2 regions of the Amycolatopsis australiensis genome follow, and region 1 is predicted to be linked to the other one. Evidence: riboswitches for the same ligand, from Rfam matches in the RefSeq annotation. Region 1 holds a riboswitch; the other holds the start of a gene.
The links. A riboswitch is a leader RNA that binds a small molecule or an ion and turns the genes downstream of it on or off. The one in region 1 is predicted to bind S-adenosylmethionine.
Positions count from the first base shown of each region.

Region 1 (5,245 bases):
TGACCGGCGCCATCGTGAGGGCGAACAGCACGAGGATGTAGGCGACCGGAGAAAGCAGCCCGACCAGCAGCACCTCACGGCGTCGCTCGCGCCAGAGCCGCCGCACCTCGGCACGGCCGGCCAGCGCGCCGGGGACGAGCAGCACGCTCTGCAGCACCGAGCCGAGGCCGAAGTAGACGACCGGCGGCACGCCGAGGCCGGTCACCGAGTGCGCGTCCCAGAGGGTGTAGCCGGCGATGACGGCGCCGGTCAGGAGGCCGTAGAAGATGCCGGCCTTGACCGCGTGGGCGTCGCCTCCGGTCCGGCCGGTGCTGATCACGAGCACTCCGGCGACGACCAGGAACGCGCCGAGCAGCCCGAGCGCGCCGGGACGTTCCCCGAGCACCAGGACGGCGGCGAGCACCGACAGCAGCGGCCCGGTGCCCCGCGCGACCGGGTAGACGACGGAGAGGTCGCCGACCCGGTACCCGCGCTGCAGCACGATGCCGTAGGCGATGTGCAGCACCGACGTGCCCAGCGCGGCGAGCAGCCAGCTCCACTGTGGACGTTGCGGTTCGACGGCCAGCAGCACGGCCGTGACGGGCAGCAGGACGACCGCGGAAACGGTGTAGTAGAGCCAGACGAACTGGGTGCCACCGGCGGAGATCCGCTTGGCGGCCAGGTTCCAGGCGGCGTGCACGACGGCCGCGACGAGGACGAAGGAGAGAGCGGTGCCGTTCATTGGGACCCTTTCGGGTTTTCGCGCGCGCGAAAACCGGGTCCTCCAGGCTTTTGCCCCGTCAGATGAACGGCAGGCCGTCCGGGCCCGCCGACGGTGCCGCTCGGACCAGCCCCACCGGTCCTGGTTGTGTCGTGTCGTCGAGCGCGGACCGGCGGCGGAACCCTAGGCACTACCGTCGTCCAAGGTACTCCCCGGCGACCGGCTGCGGGTGCCGCCGGCCCGGCTGTTAGAGTGGTCGCTCGCTGCCCGTGCGGCATTCCGTCATGGAGGAAGCCCGTTCGTTTCCGAGCGGGGCCACTTCAGCGCGGCGGCGATCTCACCGAGTGAAACAGGAGTTGCCCTATGGCCAACATCAAGTCGCAGATCAAGCGCATCACGACGAACGAGAAGGCGCGTCAGCGCAACCAGGCGATCCGGTCCTCGGTGAAGACCGCGATCCGCAAGGTCCGCGAAGCCGCCGAGGCCGGCGACAAGGCCAAGGCGATCGAGCTGCAGCGCGACGCCGCCCAGAAGCTGGACAAGGCCGTCTCGAAGGGCGTCATCCACGCCAACCAGGCCGCCAACAAGAAGTCGGCGCTGGCCAAGCGCGTCAACGCGCTCTGAGCTGGTTGATTTCTGGGAAGGCCCCGGCTCCGGCCGGGGCCTTCTTCATGTCCGGGCGTGGCTTGGAGCGGCAGTGCGGCGCGTGGCCGCCAGGACGGAGTGGCTCTCGGCGACTCGATACCCGGCCTTCGCGCGGCCCGCTTCAGCGGCCAACCTTTCCGCCCCTCGCCCCGCACCGCTGGGCGCCCGGCCTTCGCGCGGCCCGCTTCAGCGGCCAACCTTTCCGCCCCTCGCCCCGCACCGCTGGGCGCCCGGCCTTCGCCCGGCCCGCTTCAGCGACCAGCCTTCCGCCCCTCGCCCCCGCACACTCGGCGCCCCGCATCCGCGCAGGTCGGTAGCCCCCGGGTCAGCGGTCACCCTTGGCCGCCGCCACCTCCAGGACCGCTCGCTCCAGTGCGTAGCCCGGGTCGGCCGCCACGCCCTTGACCTCGGCGTTCAGGCGGGCCACCACCCGCATCGCCGTTGCCAGGCCGTCCGGGTTCCAGCCTCGGGACTGGCCCTGCGCCTTGCGGATCTTCCACGGCGGCATGCCCAGTTCGCCCGCCATCTGGTTCGGGTTGCCGCGGCCCGCGCCGGCGACGCGGGCGATCGTGCGGACCGCGTCGGCCAGTGCGTCCGCCACCAGCACGTGCGGGACCCCCAGCTGCATCGCCCAGCGCAGCGACTCCAGCGCCGCCGAGCGATCTCCGCTCACTGCCTTCTCCGCCACCGCGAAGCCCGTCACGTCCGCGCGGCCGCGGTGGTAGCGGCGGACCGCGTCCGCGTCGACCGTTCCGCCCGTGTCGGCCACCAGCTGGCTCGCCGCCGAGGAGAGTTCCCGCAGGTCAGAGCCCACCGCGTCGATCAGCGCCGCGACACCCGCCGGGTCGATCTTGCCGCCCGCCCGGCGTACCTCATGCCGGACGAACTGCTCCCGCTCCGCCGGCTTCGTCAGCTTCGGGCACTCCGTCACCTCGGCGCCCGCCTTCTTCAGCGCCGCCGGGAGCGACTTGCCCGCCTTGCTGCGGCCGCCGCCGGTGTGCACGACGACCAGCACGACGCCGTCCGCCGGGTCCTTCAGGTACGCCGCGACGGCGTCGGCCAGCTCCTGCGAGATGTCCTGCGCCGACTCCAGGACGATCACACGGCCTTCGCTGAACAGCGACGGGCTGACCAGTTCGGCCAGCTCCGGCGCTGTGAGTTCCGACACCCGGACACGGGTCAGCTCGGCCGCCGGGTCGGTCGCGCGGGCGGCAGCGAGCGTCTCGCGGACGGCCCGCTCGATCAGCAGTTCTTCCTCGCCCAGCACCAAGTGTAGCGGCGCCGGGGCGGTGGCTTGCGCGGTCACGGGTGAATCCTCTCACTTGCGCTGTCGTGCGCCCGCTCCGGTGATGTCGGGCGGCCGGCATGGCACGGCGTGAGCGCCATGTCGTACGGTGTAGCCGAGGCAGCCGCCCCGGACGATCCGGCGTGCGCGCGCCGACAACCGAATACCGCTCATCCAGAGGGGCAGAGGGAACGGCCCGACGAAGCCCCGGCAACCGGCGTACAGCCCGTCATCCCGCGATCGCGGGGTAGCTGACGACCACGGTGCCAATTCCGGCCCGCTTCGGCGGGGCAGATGAGGAAAGGAACCTCGCGATGACCGCAACCCTCGGCACGACCTCCACCACGAAGACCCCGGATCTCGGTCCCGCCGTCGAACTGGTGTCGAAGGAAGAGGGTCACCGCCAGCCGCTCGCCCCGGAGTTCGTCTCCGCCGAGGACTTCTCGCCGCTCGAGGTCGCCTACGACTTCGGCCGCGTCCGCCGCGAAGACATCGAGGCCGGACCCAAGAACATCTGGCGCTACAAGAAACTCCTCCCGGTTCCGTCCAACGTCGAAGAGATCCCGAACACCGAGCCCGGCGCGACCCGGCTGATCCGCGCCGACCGCCTTGCGAAGGAACTCGGCCTCAAGCGCGTGTGGGTCAAGGACGACACCGGCAACCCGACGCACTCCTTCAAGGACCGCGTCGTCGCCGTCGCGCTGGCGGCGGCCCGCGAGTTCGGGTTCGAGGTACTCGCCTGTCCCTCGACCGGCAACCTGGCCAACGCGACGGCCGCCGCCGCGGCCCGCGCGGGCTGGCGGTCGGTCGTGCTGATCCCGAAGACCCTCGAGCGCGCCAAGATCCTCACCACCGCGGTGTACGACGGCGACCTGATCGCCGTCGACGGCAACTACGACGACGTCAATCGCCTCGCCACCGAACTGGCCGGTGAGCACCCGAAGTGGGCGTTCGTGAACGTGAACGTCCGGCCGTACTACTCGGAAGGCTCGAAGACGCTGGCCTTCGAGGTCGCCGAGCAGCTCGGCTGGCGCATCCCGCCACAGATCGTCGTGCCGATCGCCTCCGGTTCGCAGCTGACCAAGGTGGACAAGGGGTTCCGCGAGCTGGGTCAGCTCGGTCTCGTGGACGCCAGCCCATACAAGGTGTTCGGCGCCCAGGCCACCGGCTGCTCGCCGGTGTCGGCCGCCTTCCGCGCCGGCCACGACGTGGTCCAGCCGGTGAGGCCGGACACGATCGCCCGTTCGCTGGCGATCGGCAACCCGGCCGACGGCCCGTACGTGCTCGACATCGTCAACCGCACCGGCGGCGCGATCGAGGACGTCACCGACGAAGAGGTCGTCGAAGGCATCCGGCTGCTGGCCCGCACGGAGGGCATCTTCACCGAGACGGCGGGCGGGGTCACCGTCGCCACGGCGAAGAAGCTGGTCGAGACGGGCAAGCTGGACCCGGACGCCGAGACGGTCCTGCTGATCACCGGCGACGGCCTCAAGACCCTCGACGCGGTCGAGAACCACCTCGGCCCGAAGGCGATCGTGCCCCCGTCGGCTGCGGCCGTGAACGAGGCGCTCGGCTACTGACGTCCGCCGCAGCCGGGGCGGCCACGCGGCTCGCCCCGGCAAGGGCTCCTTTCGTCCGACGCTCCCTTCGGTCGAGGGTTACGGCCCAACGCGACGGCCGCAACGATGACCGGCTCGGCGCGCCCCGGCTCACCGGCGCGGCGGGCCACGCGGCTTGCCCAGCGAAGGCTCCTTTCGTCCAATGCTCCCTTCGGTCGAGGCTTACGGCCCAGCGCGACGCCGCAACGATGGCCAGCCCGGCTCACTTGCGCGGCGGGCCTCACGGTTTGCCCCGGCGAAGGCTGCTTTGTCCGGGGCTCCCTTCGGTCGAGGGTTACGGCCCAACGCGACGGCCGCAACGACGGCCGGCCCGGCGCGCCCCGGCTCATCGGCGCGGCGGGCCGCGAGGCTCGCCCCGGCGGACGATCGCCGTGCCGGTCACCACCGCTGTGTCCCCGTCGCGGTCGGTGCGGGTGACGAGCGCGCCCAGTGCCGCCAGGCTGTCCATTGTGGACTTGCTCGGATGTCCGTACGTGTTGCCCGCGCCCACGCTGACCAACGCCACTCGCGGCGCCACCGCCGAGAGGAACGACGGCAGCGAGTAACGCGAACCGTGATGCGGGACCTTCAGCACCTCCGCTTTCAGCTCTCCGACGTCGGCCAGCAGGTCGGCCTGCGCGGCCAGCTCGACGTCGCCGGTCAGCAGCACCCGGCCGGCCGGGGTCTCCGCCCGCAGCACCACCGAACTGTTGTTGATCGTCGTGCCGTCCTGGTGTCCCACCGTGCGGGCCGGCACATAGCGTGGCCCGAGCACGTCGAGTGAGAGGCCGGGCCACGCCAGCCGCTCCCCAGGGTTCAGCTCCACCAGCGGCACCGCCTGCCGGGCGGCCTCCGCGGCGACCTGCCGCCACGCCCATTCCGGCGCACGCCCCGGCCCGACCGCGATCCCGCCGACCGCCCGGCCCTCGAAGACCGACGCCAGGCCGCCGATGTGGTCGGCGTGCAGGTGGCTCAGCACCAGCAGCGGGATGCGGTCGACAGCCAGCCGGTGCAGGC
Region 1 is NZ_FPJG01000006.1:3,565,346-3,570,590, reverse strand. Features, by position in the region: gene BT341_RS18285 (DMT family transporter) at 1-721, opposite strand, end outside; gene rpsT (30S ribosomal protein S20) at 1,064-1,324, shown strand; gene holA (DNA polymerase III subunit delta) at 1,671-2,651, opposite strand; SAM riboswitch class I at 2,798-2,931, shown strand; gene thrC (threonine synthase) at 2,945-4,210, shown strand; gene BT341_RS18265 (ComEC/Rec2 family competence protein) at 4,575-5,245, opposite strand, start outside.

Region 2 (5,245 bases), 560 kb from region 1:
GCGGGCCTGGACCGTCGGTGAGCTGGCCAAGGCCGCCGGGATCGCGCTCTCCACCGCCAGCGAGCACGTCACCCGGCTGGCCGATGCCGGGTTCGTCGCGCGGGTCAAGCAGGGCCGGGCCAGCTACGTCCGGATCGCCGACCCGCGCGTCGCCGAACTGATCGAGCACCTCGCCCAGCACGCCGAACACCGGCCGGTTACCGGGCTGAAGGCGTCGCTGCGGGTGAAGCGGCTCGGGTTCGCGCGGACGTGCTACGACCACCTCGCCGGTGTGCTCGGCGTCGCCGTCCGCGACGGCATGCTCGCGACCGGGCTCGTCGACGCCGCCGACGGGCTGACCTTGACCCGCCGGGGCCGGGCCGTGCTGGCCGACCTCGGCGTCCCGGTCGCCGCCGGACGACGGCCGCTGCTGCGCGACTGTCTCGATTGGACGGAGCGCCGCGACCACCTCGCCGGCGCGGTGCCCGCGGCGCTGCTCGACCGCGCGGTCGACGCCGGCTGGGTCGGCCGCGACGGCCACCGCGCGGTCAAGGTCCTGCCCGCGGCCGCCGGGCCGTTCGCGGCGCTCGGCGTCGATCTCGACGCGCTCGGTCCTTAACACACCGGGTGCCGGACACGCGCCGGCGGTACACGAACGAGTTAACCCGGCCGCTTCACTATTCTGAGTGCCCCACGGCACCCGGGAGGAGGCGGCATGGACCAGCTTCCCGTGCTGCTCGGCGTCGGCGGCGTCGTGCTGCTCGCCTCCGTGCTCGCCGTGCGCGTGTCCATCCGGCTCGGCCTGCCCTCGCTGCTGCTCTACCTCGCGATCGGCGTGGTACTGGGCGAAGCCGGCTTCGGCATCCGGTTCGACAACCCGGGCCTGACCCAGTCGCTCGGCCTCGCCGCGCTCGTCATGATCCTCGCCGAAGGCGGGCTGACGACGCGGTGGTCGGCCGTGAAACCCGCACTGGGACTGGGCATCGTACTGTCCACAGTGGCCGTCGCGGTGAGCATCGCGGTCACCGGCGCGGCCCTGCACTGGCTGCTGGGCCTCGACTGGCGGCTCGCCCTGCTGTGGGGCGCGGTGCTCGCGTCGACCGACGCGGCGGCGGTGTTCTCCGTGCTGCGCACGGCCGGGATCGGCAAACGGCTCGTCGGCGCGCTGGAGCTGGAGTCCGGCATCAACGACGCGCCGGCCTACATCGCCGTCGTGGTGCTGGCCGAAGGCGCCACTGTGGACTGGACGCTGCCGCTGCTGGTGGTCTACGAGCTCGGCGCGGGCCTGGCGATCGGCCTCGGGTTCGGCTGGCTCGGCGGCCTGGCGCTGCGCCGGGCCGCGCTGCCGGCGACCGGCCTGTACCCGCTCGCCACGGTCGCGGTGTGCGTCGTGGCGTACTCGTCCGGGCAGCTGCTGCACGCGTCCGGGCTGCTCGCCACGTACGTCGCCGCGCTCGTGCTCGGGAACTCGCGGCTGCCGCACCGGTCGGACACGCTGTCGTTCGCCGAAGGGCTCGGCTGGCTGGCGCAGATCGGGCTGTTCGTGCTGCTCGGGCTGTTCGCCTCGCCGAGCCGGCTGTTCGAGACGATCGTGCCGGGCCTGGTCGCGGGCGCGGTCGTCCTGCTGCTGGCACGGCCGGTCTCGGTGGTGGTGTCGGTGCTGCCGTTCCGGCTGCCGTGGCGGGAACAGGCGTTCCTGTCGTGGGCGGGACTGCGCGGCGCGGTGCCGATCGTGCTGGCCATGATCCCGCTGTCGGAAGGGCTGCCGGGCGCACAACGGCTGGTCGACGCGGTGTTCGTGCTGGTCATCGTGCTGACGCTGCTGCAGGGCGCGACGCTGGGCCCGCTCGGGCGCCGGCTCGGGCTGGCGAAGAAGTCCGAGGCGCACGAGATCGAGGTCGACGCCGCGCCGCTGGACGAGCTGGGCGCGGAGCTGCTGCAGGTCCGCATCCAGCCGGGCTCGAAGCTGCACGGCGTGTACCTGTCGGAGCTGCGATTGCCGACCGGTGCGACGGTCAGCCTGGTGGTCCGCGCCGGCACGGGCTTCACCCCGCAGAAGACGAGCCGCCTGCAGGAGAACGACCAGCTCCTGGTGGTGACGACGAGCGCGGTCCGCGACGCGGTCGAGCGCCGCATCCGCGCGGTGGACCGCGCGGGCCGCCTGGCCCGCTGGCGAGGCGAGTCAGGCCGCTGACCGGCTCGCGGCGGCGCCGACCCGCCAGGCACGCGTGAGGCCTGTTCGGTCGCGGGTGACGCCGCCCCAGCGACTCGTGATGCCGGTTCAGTCGCGGGTGATGCCACCCCAGGCACGCGTGATGCCCGTTCAGCCGCGGCTGATGCCGCCCCAGCCGCGAGTGATGCCGACTCGTGACTCACTGTGAGCGGCGTCTCAGAATGTGAGGCGGGGGTTGGCCGACGGCGGCGTTCTCGGTTACCTTCGGGACCAGGTCATGAGTGCCAGCGCGAAGCCCCGGCTTGCTGGCCGGCAACCCTCCTACCGCGGTGGGGTGCCCCGGGTGAAGACCGGGCCGGTCGCGCAGTGCGACGGGCAAGCGCGGGCCCCTCGCCGGGGTCCCCCGGATCGCCGAGGAGGCACCCCGATGACTCTCGCCCTCAACCGCACCACCGCCGCCGAAGCCGAAGCCGCCACGCCGAACTGTCCGGCGGCCACCGCCGTCACCACCGCCGCGCCGACAACCGAATCCGCTCGGACCGCGAGCCACTTCCCGGCCGCCCCCGCGGAAACCCTTGCCGCCCAGCCCATCCCGGCCGTCGCCGGTGCTTCGCTGCGTGTCCCGCTGGTCACCGGCGAAACCATCGGCTACGCCAACCTCGACCACGCCGCCAGCGCGCCCTGCCTCGACACCGTCCGCAAGGCCGTCGACGAGTTCCTTCCCTGGTACGCCAGCGTCCACCGCGGTGCCGGCTTCGCGTCGCAGGTCTCCACCAAGCTCTACGAGCGCACCCGCGACGTCCTGCGCCGGTTCGCCGGTGCCCGGCGGACCGACACCGTCGTCTTCACCCGCAACACCACCGATTCCTTCAACCTGCTCGCCCGCAGCCTGCCCCGGCACACCACGGTGATCGTCTTCGACACCGAGCACCACGCCGCGCTGCTGCCGTGGGCCGGCCCGAACGTCCGCCGCCTGCCCACTCCGCGCACCCGCCTCGCCGCGGTGTCCGCTGTGGACGACGCGCTCCGGGACGCTCCGCAGGGACCGCGGCTGGTCGTCGTCACCGGGGCGTCCAATGTGACCGGTGAGCTGCTGCCCGTCGCGGAAATCGCCGCCGTGGCGCGCAAGCACGGTGCCCGCATCGCCCTCGACGCCGCCCAGCTCGCGCCGCACCGCCCGATCTCGATCAAGGACCTCGACGTCGACTACGTCGCGCTGTCCGGCCACAAGCTGTACGCGCCCTTCGGCGCCGGCGCGCTCATTGGCCGTGCCGACTGGCTGCGTGCCGCGCGGCCCTACCTGGCCGGCGGCGGCGCCACCAAGCTCGTCACCGAGGACGCCGTCGTCTGGAACACCGGGCCCGAGCGCCACGAAGCCGGTTCGCCCAACACCGTCGGCGTCTACGCCCTCGGCGTCGCCTGCGAAACCCTCGCCGGGAACTGGGACGCCGTCGTCGCGCACGAGCAGGCCCTGCTCACCCGGCTGCGCAAGGGACTCGCGGGCATCCCGGGCTGCGCCGAGCTGCGGCTGTTCGACGCCCCGGCCGACCGCGTCGGCACGGTCAGCTTCGTCGTCGACGGCTTCGACCCGGGCTGGCTGGCCGCGGTCCTGTCCGCCGAGTACGGCATCGGCGTGCGCGACGGCGCCTTCTGCGCCCACATCGCCGCCAAGCGGCTGATCGGCGTCGCCGGCGGTGACGGGCAGCAGGCGGTGCGCGTCAGCCTCGGGCTCGGCAGCACCGAAGAGCACGTCGACCGCGTCGTCCTGGCCCTGCGCCAGATCGTCGCGCGCGGCGCCCGCTGGGAGTACGCGAAGGTGGACGGCCGCTGGGCGCCGGTCGGCGACCCGCGGGAGCTGCCGCCGTTCTGCTGAACGCTAACCTGGGCCGATGGGGAGGCAGTGGGTTCCGTTGGCGTTGCTGGGTTTCGGGGAACTGGGCCTGGTCACGGCCGAGCTGTTCGAGCGGTCGGCCGCCGCCGCGGAACTGGGCGCGGAGCTGACGGCGAACCAGCCGCCGGCGGGCCGGTACTACGACGGGCTGTTCGGGTTCACGATCCAGGGGCCGGGCCCGTCGCGGTTCCTCAGCGCCGCCGACATGGCGCGGTCCTACACGACGGGTTCCGGGCCGGCCTGGCAGATCGTGCTGATGGCCGCGTTCCTCGCCGTGATCGCGTGGTACGCCGTGACGCGCCGCCTGCGCGCGAAAGCCGTCGTGGCGCTCGCGGCCGGCGTGCTCGTCGGTGTGCCCGTGCTGGATCTGACCGCGTTCAGCCAGTTCGGCTGGGACGCCGCCACCCGCGGGCCGCTGCTCGCGACGCTCGGCCTGGCCGTGGTCGCCTGGTACGAACGCAGCCCGCTGGTGCTCGCGGTGGCGGTGGTGGCCGGCGCGGCGGCCGTCGTGGTCGCGGACCTGCCGGGCGCGCTGATCTCCGCGACGGTCCTCGTGGCGGGCGCGTTCGCCGCTACCCTGCCGGGGTGGGGGAGACACGACGACACTGGTTCCCGCTGGCCGCGCTGGGGTTCGCCCAGCTCGTGATGGCGGTGGTCGCGCTGGTCCCGCGGGTCCCGGAGCCGGGCCACTTCGTGAACATGCGCGGCTACCCGTTGACCCAGGAACTGCACGGCCTGGCCACCGGCGGGGTGTCCGGCACCGGCCTCGCCGACGGCGGCTTCGACGCGGCCGCCGTCCGCAGCACCGTGGTGGGCGTGGTGCCGCCGGCCACGCTCGGCTGGCTCACCGGCCTCACCTGCGTCGTGCTCCTGGTGGCGGGCTGGTACTGGCTCGACCTGCGCCGCGCCGGGACACCGCCGCGGCCCGTCCGCTTCGTGCTCGGCACCCTCGGCGCGCTGGCGGCCGTCCCGCTGCTCGACCTGGTCGGCGCGATCGAGCTGCGGCTGCCCGGCGACGTCCGCGGCGCCCTGGTCGCCGCGCTCGGGCTGCTGGTGCTGGCGGCCTACGAGCGCAGCTGGTTCGTGCTGGCCGTGACCGTGGTGTTCGCCCTGGTCTCGGTGGCGTTCCTGCCGCCGGTGACGGGCGCGCTGGGCGCCGCGGGCGTGCTGTTCGCCGCCGCGTTCGCGGTGCTCCTGCGCCG
Region 2 is NZ_FPJG01000006.1:4,128,916-4,134,160, forward strand. Features, by position in the region: gene BT341_RS20630 (ArsR/SmtB family transcription factor) at 1-598, shown strand, start outside; gene BT341_RS20635 (potassium/proton antiporter) at 695-2,173, shown strand; SAM riboswitch class IV at 2,426-2,540, shown strand; gene BT341_RS20640 (aminotransferase class V-fold PLP-dependent enzyme) at 2,580-4,025, shown strand; gene BT341_RS45435 (hypothetical protein) at 4,042-4,689, shown strand; gene BT341_RS44395 (hypothetical protein) at 4,629-5,245, shown strand, end outside.
Region 2: another riboswitch for S-adenosylmethionine. It lies ahead of BT341_RS20640 (aminotransferase class V-fold PLP-dependent enzyme); the one in region 1 lies ahead of thrC (threonine synthase).